Regions from separate parts of the Shewanella sp. SG44-6 genome, predicted to be linked through region 1. Evidence: riboswitches for the same ligand, from Rfam matches in the RefSeq annotation. Region 1 holds a riboswitch; the other holds the start of a gene.
The links. A riboswitch is a leader RNA that binds a small molecule or an ion and turns the genes downstream of it on or off. The one in region 1 is predicted to bind cobalamin.
Positions count from the first base shown of each region.

Region 2: another riboswitch for cobalamin. It lies ahead of H5185_RS15380 (ABC transporter ATP-binding protein); the one in region 1 lies ahead of H5185_RS03020 (TonB-dependent receptor).

Region 1 is NZ_JACJER010000009.1:34,922-38,357, forward strand. It holds gene H5185_RS03020 (TonB-dependent receptor) at 1-1,521, opposite strand, end outside; cobalamin riboswitch at 1,661-1,879, opposite strand; gene H5185_RS03025 (hypothetical protein) at 2,254-2,919, opposite strand; gene H5185_RS03030 (DUF3622 domain-containing protein) at 3,045-3,368, opposite strand.
Region 2 is NZ_JACJER010000091.1:5,488-8,923, forward strand. It holds gene H5185_RS15375 (iron ABC transporter permease) at 1-407, opposite strand, end outside; gene H5185_RS15380 (ABC transporter ATP-binding protein) at 400-1,209, opposite strand; cobalamin riboswitch at 1,288-1,424, opposite strand; gene H5185_RS15385 (histidine phosphatase family protein) at 1,546-2,259, opposite strand; gene metH (methionine synthase) at 2,680-3,436, shown strand, end outside.

The DNA.
Region 1 (3,436 bases):
AGCACCGCCACCATAAGGCCCATCAGTTCGACCACCTTCGTAAACAATCTCATCTTCTAATTCAAGTTGATAAGCATTGATCTTCAATGTTTGAGTGGCAGTGGTATAATCCCAACCCGCTTCATAAGAGCGACCCGTTTGTGGATCTAACCCTTGAGTTGTCAGCGGTGTATAAGCTTGTTCATCGACTTTGGCAAAGCGGAAGTTATCATTAGCACGAACATAAAAACGATGTTCGCTGCTCGGACGATAATTAACACCAAACTCAAGTGCATGGGCGTCATTATCAATTTCAATACGGTTAGGATAAAGTAACTGATCATACAAATCGTCAGTCACTTCCGAGTAACGGCCACCTACTACATAAGATAATGTCTTGGTAATAGGCACTGATGCTTGAACATAAGCACTACGTTGAGTCTGTTTATTATTGCGTTGAATAGAAGCCGTATCAAAATCTGCTTCACCTGTACTCACATCAATGCCGGTGACCAAATTCAAGTCGCCATGATCTAAGTGATAATTGGCGGTCGCTTTAGGCGAAAAGCTTAATAAGTCACGCTCAATTCGCCCTTCACTGCCATATAACAGACTGGTGATTAACGTGTCAGAATAGGTTAAATCGGCACTCAATGCCCAAATATTATTTAACTGGTACTGATAGCCACTGCGTAATGCGGTGGTCATTTCATGAGTGAATTCACCCTCAGAAAAAGGAGCCACTTGACGAGGATTGGCTTCATATTGCGCTAAGGTCAGTGCGCCTGGTACTTGACGATCATTATCAAAATAATTAACTTCGACAAAAAAGTCTTCTACGTCAGTTTGATACTGAATGCGACCTAAAATAGAACTGGTGTCATTGTCGTTATTGTCGCGGTAATTATCACTTTTGTTATAACTCGCCGCTAAAAAGTAACGCCATGCATCATTGATAGCACCCGAAATATCACCTTTAGCTTCATAAGTGTCAAAACTGCCACCACTGACTTGTATGCCACCACTGGTTTCTGTTGGTGCTTTAGTAATAATATTGATAACGCCGCCAACAGCTTGATCGCCATATAACACACCAGCACTACCAGATAGAATCTCAACTCGCTCAATTAAGTTAATTGGAATAGATTCAATACTCGGTGCTGCAATATCAATGTTATTCAGTCTGCGTCCATCGACTAAAATCAGGGTGTTATTCGCCGCTTGCGAAGCTGAAAATCCGCGCATAGAAAATACTGTTCCCGAATTATTATCCGACACCTGAATACCAGATTGTCCACGTAATAAATCGGTTAAGTTAGTCGCGCCGCTCATTTGAATGTCAGCAGCATCAATCACATTGACGTTGGCAGCAATATTTAATGGCTTAGCAGCATTACGACCAATAACCACTAGGGTTTCATCCATGCTGATTGCTGAAGATGAAGAAGATGTAGCCGCTGAGTCTGCTGCCATAGCATTCACACTGACTACACTGAAGAATGCACTTAATAGCAATGCAATTTTTGTTGGTTTAGTACCCATTTACCTTTAACTCCTGAAAGGAAAAATGGGGCAAAAGTGCCGCAATATAGATGACGACTGTTGGCAAATCTACAGATCAATTCTTAGGGTATGCCAACGAGCGGTATTATATTACATTTCGAGATCTGCCCACCGAAATCATCGAAATCACCTTTAAGGCCGGTCTCCGGACTAAGGCTGTGGTGCTAAGGCCTCAATGGCATAGCACGCGCGAGTCTAGATGATTAACGCAATCGAGTTGCGCACCTGACTCTCACCAATCACCGTTGCGGGGGCAGTACCAGACTTGCACTGGTTTCCCGATTATCCTGCTGTGGGATATTGACCCACGGCAAGCACCATAAAGATTGACTCACTCACCTCAACGCTGATTTAGCCTTTAGGTGAGCGATTAAAATAACATGAGGCTCAGCTCAACATTAAAAAATATGTCTTTGGTTATGACAAGCTTGTATTAAGTCACTGCGTGCTAAACGTAACCGTTTGCGCAGCAAAATAATAACGCGGCGATTATAACGGATCCTAAGGTGTACTTCATACTTACAAAAGGTAATCTCACAGATAATTCAACTTAATGATAAATAAACTCATAGATTGCTATGGTCTTAAAGGCTAAGCGAACTGTTGAGCACACATTTACATTCGTAAACATCAAGATGTAAAGTTGAAACTTGGATACAAATAAGTGTAAATGAGATCTTCGGGTTAATGTTCAACACCGAGAAAAAATGATTAGGGCTGGGTCATAAACTGACGATAATTATCGATAGTGATAGGTGCAGTATCAGGAGTAAATATGTCGGTACGAATAGATTTATGAATAAGGTAGACATCATCGTCGTCACTTATTACCGTAAAATAGCCCATTTCACCTTGTAAAGGGGATATAAAAGACGTTTCAATCACAGCTGAAGCGCTATGAATATTAGGCATACTGGTACAACCTAATAAACCATGCACAGCCTCGAGGCCATCCACCTTAGAACTGCCGAGCTGTTGATAAATAACCTGCCCTTGGCAATGTTGTCGATAAGTGTCAGCCATTGAATTTAAAAATTGTTCTGGTTCAACGTCATCGGCTAAGCCCTTAAAGCCTTGCATACAGACTAAACGAGACCAATTATTTAACGACTCATCACTAGGAACAAACTCAGCCATGGTCATATCACCACGTTTTTCATTAAAGGCAAGCTTCCAATCCAATGGTGGTAAAAAACCAAACTTCGCAGACAGCTTTGTCAGTTGCTGAACATCATCAGACATCACAGCAGTAGCTGATGAATGACCAACTTCACCAAATGTCATGGGGATTTGAGAGGTAGCAGATGCACTACTCGGGAACAGGAACAATATCCCTATGCACCCCGAGCAGCCAATAATTGCAGCAATCTTGTTCATCCAAATGAATCCTTATTTGGTCAAGATAAAGATAAGTTGATCGAAACCATTCTAATTGAGCATATCCTATCCTGAACATACAAAAATTGAAACTTATCTATAACATTTACATCTTGGATAACATATTAATTAAACGTTTCGTCATCTTCAGCATCATCTTCAGCGTCGAAAAGTTCTTCTTCGTCGATAGCTGATTCAGCAGCAATGGCCGCGGCTACGCTTTTAGCTTTAAGGTGTTTCTCAGTTTTACGCTTGTTACGATCAGCTTGCTTAGCTAAAAAACCTTGCAGTGATTGCTCGCCCCATGCAATGGCTTCAGCTTCTGTGGCAAAACCATCTTGGCTTTTTGATACTATGGTTTTAGTCGCTGTCATACGACGAGTAATTTCAGTTTTCCACGTGTTTTCAATTTGAATAACACGTAAAGCATACTTTTTGCTATCGCTCATAATCTATTCTTTCCTAACTTAAGGTATCACAGGCTTAAACCCATGAAATTTCAGCCGCGCAGTGTACT
Region 2 (3,436 bases), on a different contig from region 1:
AACATCTCGGCAAACAAACCCGTTTGACTGAATAACGACACCACCAACACCGCACCAAATGACGCCCCAGAGCTAATGCCAAACAAATACGGGTCAGCTAAAGGATTGCGGGTCACGGTTTGTAATACACTGCCCGCTATAGACAAACCAGCGCCGGCGACAAAGGCCAATAAAATTCTCGGCAAGCGTAATTCAAGCACAATACGTTGAGTTATCTTAACTGCATGCTCACTGCCATCAATCGCACTCGGCATGTCGCCGCCTATTAAGGTATTAAATATCATTAATACGTCATTTAGATGAATATTGGCCGCCCCAAAACTGGCGGCAAAAATCGGAGTAAGCAGTGTAACTACAACCAACAAGCTGAAGTAAACATAGTAGCGACGTTGGGATGCATCAATCATGATCAGGGCCCACTTTGTGGCTGGGTTGGTAACCATAAAAATAACTAATCAGGGGCTTTGCGTGTTGTGGATGAACATTAATGTCGCAGCACACACCGAACACATCACTAATTTGTCGCTCGGTCAGCACTTCAGTTGGAGTGCCTTTAGCAATTAACTGTCCGTGATCGAGTAGTAATAATTTATCGCACATCGCGCTGGCTAAATTTAGATCATGTATCGATGCGATAACGCTAATGCCTAATGATTTAACCAGTTCAAGAATTTGAATTTGATAACGAATATCTAAATGATTAGTGGGTTCATCTAAAATAAGAATATGCGGTTGTTGCACGATAGCGCGGGCAATAAGTGCACGCTGTTTTTCACCACCAGATAACAGTTCATACTGTTGCAGTGCTTGTTGCTGCAAGCCCACTTTGGCTAATGCGCTTAATACACGCTCACGGTCTTGGACGGTATTAGGATCAAACAAACCTTTATGCGGCGTTAACCCCATGGTCACTAACTGCTCGGTGGTCATGTCAAAATAATGCGGCGTATCTTGTTGTACCACCGCAATATTTTGCGCTAGCAACTTAGATGAAAACTCACTGATGGGTTTGGAAAAAATCGCAATATCGCCGCTCGTGGGCACAATGTAACGATACAGGCAACGTAACAAGCTTGACTTACCCGCGCCATTTGGGCCAATTAAGCCTAGCATTTGACCTTTAGGCAGACTGAAATGAATGTCAGCCAAAATCATTTTATTATCGACTTGCCAAAAAAGATGATTTACATCTAATACAGACTCAGACATGCAAGTAACCTCGCCATGTCCAATTAATTAACACATACATCGATTTAATCACTCCCCTAAGTCACCCGCTTAGGTATGGATAATGAGGCGATTCAAAGCTGGTATCTGACTTATGCACCAATACTTAATTGATCCATTTACAGTTGCGGGTACAGTTTGGGCTTATCCCAATTCCCAATACCTTGAAAGGCACTACTTTTTAAACTATCGTGTTGAAGATAATCATCTTAACGACATGATGTTAATACAATAAATAGTAAGCTAGTCATTTTAACACCATGATATTGAGACTATAACGACGATGACAGTAACGCCATAACACGACTCTGGTGGTTCTCAATTCTTAGGCCAATGTAAGGTAAAGCTCACTTTAGCGGCTTTAGTATCTTTTATTGGCAGCTGAAAACGATCAATATTATCAACATCGTCAGGCCAATACACATCGAGCACCATAATAGCAGCATAGGGGATCGCTAGGTTAGCGAATAATCCGCTACATTGGCCAGTATTGAGTACATATCCGACTAAACAGCGCATTACGCCACCATGAGTCACCACTAACGCATGGGGACAATCGTCACCATTAGGCTTTTGTTGAGCACTATCTGTCTGCGCAAAAGAGCTCCACAGAGCATCAACAACGGTCATTAAGCCAGCTTCCACTCGTGCGGCAAAATCGGTTACCGACTCAGCCTTGTCTGGTGTATTTTGTGCCAGCCAAGGGTTATCCCAATAAGCATCAAATTGTTGTGGGTTTTGCTGATAAATAGCATCAAATGATTGCCCATCCCAGACACCAAAATCAATTTCTTGTAGTGAAGATAAAGTGGTTAACGGTAACGATAGTTGCTGTGCTAAAGCTTGGCTAAATAACTGACAACGCAACAACGGCGAACTAAATACATGACTAATCGGATATTGCTGCTCGATAAAAGCTTGCTGCATTTGCGTCAGACCAATATCGGTAAGCTTCACATCGGTGCGGCCGCGAAATATCCCTCCACCTTCACACTCACCATGGCGCATTAATATTATCTTGGCTCGCTTCATTGACATAAACCTTAGTTAGAGAGTCATAAACATTTATCAAACAGTGCCTTGCACTGCTAACACAGAGCAAATGTACCCTCAATTTAATTAACTATTCTGATGTTAACTTACTTATCCAGCTATCGAGTAAATCAAATTAAATCAAATTGCGCCTCATTGAGCTTAAATCAGCCTTGCTCTAGCGGTAAAAATTCGCGTACTATGGACGTCTATACGTTTATATGTCCAAAATACTATCTTAACAGGTCAGCATATAAAAGGTCATCATTATGAGCAATAGCTCTGATCTACAGTAGCAACCAAAAATTGCCTGTAGTAGCTGTAATAAACAATGATGTTATCGCCCTACTCTGGTAAAAATAAGGGTATGCTTATCTCAATTAAGGTATCAAGCAACATAGTGATAAAAAGGTAACTGTTATGGCGAAATCGACTTCTTACAGTCAAACACTTGAACAACTTAATGCATTGTTAGCGCAGCGTATTGTGATTTTAGATGGCGCCATGGGCACCATGATCCAAGACTACAAGTTGGAAGAAGAAGATTATCGTGGCGAGCGTTTTAAAGATTGGCATTGCGATGTTAAAGGCAACAATGACTTATTAGTACTCAGCCAAGCGCAAATTATTAAAGATATTCATACCCAGTACCTGTTAAACGGTGCCGACATTATTGAAACCAACACCTTTAATGCCACCACCATCGCCATGGCCGATTACGATATGCAGTCTCTGGCCGCCGAAATTAACCTAGCCGGAGCCCAAATTGCCCGCCAAGCAGCCGACGAAGTGGCTGCGCAAACAGGTTTGCCACGTTATGTTGCCGGCGTATTAGGCCCAACTAACCGCACCTGCTCTATCAGTCCAGACGTTAACGACCCTGGGTTTCGTAATGTCAGTTTCGACCAATTAGTCGACGCTTATGTCGAATCCACCAGCGCCTTAATTGAAGGCGGCGCCGATATCATTTTAGTTGAAACCATTTTTGATACCTTAAACGCCAAAGCCGCTCTATTTGCGATTGAAAAAGTATTCGATCAACTCGGCGATCGCCTACCTGTTATGATCTCAGGCACCATTACCGACGCCTCAGGCCGAACCTTAACAGGGCAAACCACAGAAGCCTTTTATAACTCTTTACGCCATATCAAGCCGTTATCGATTGGCCTTAACTGTG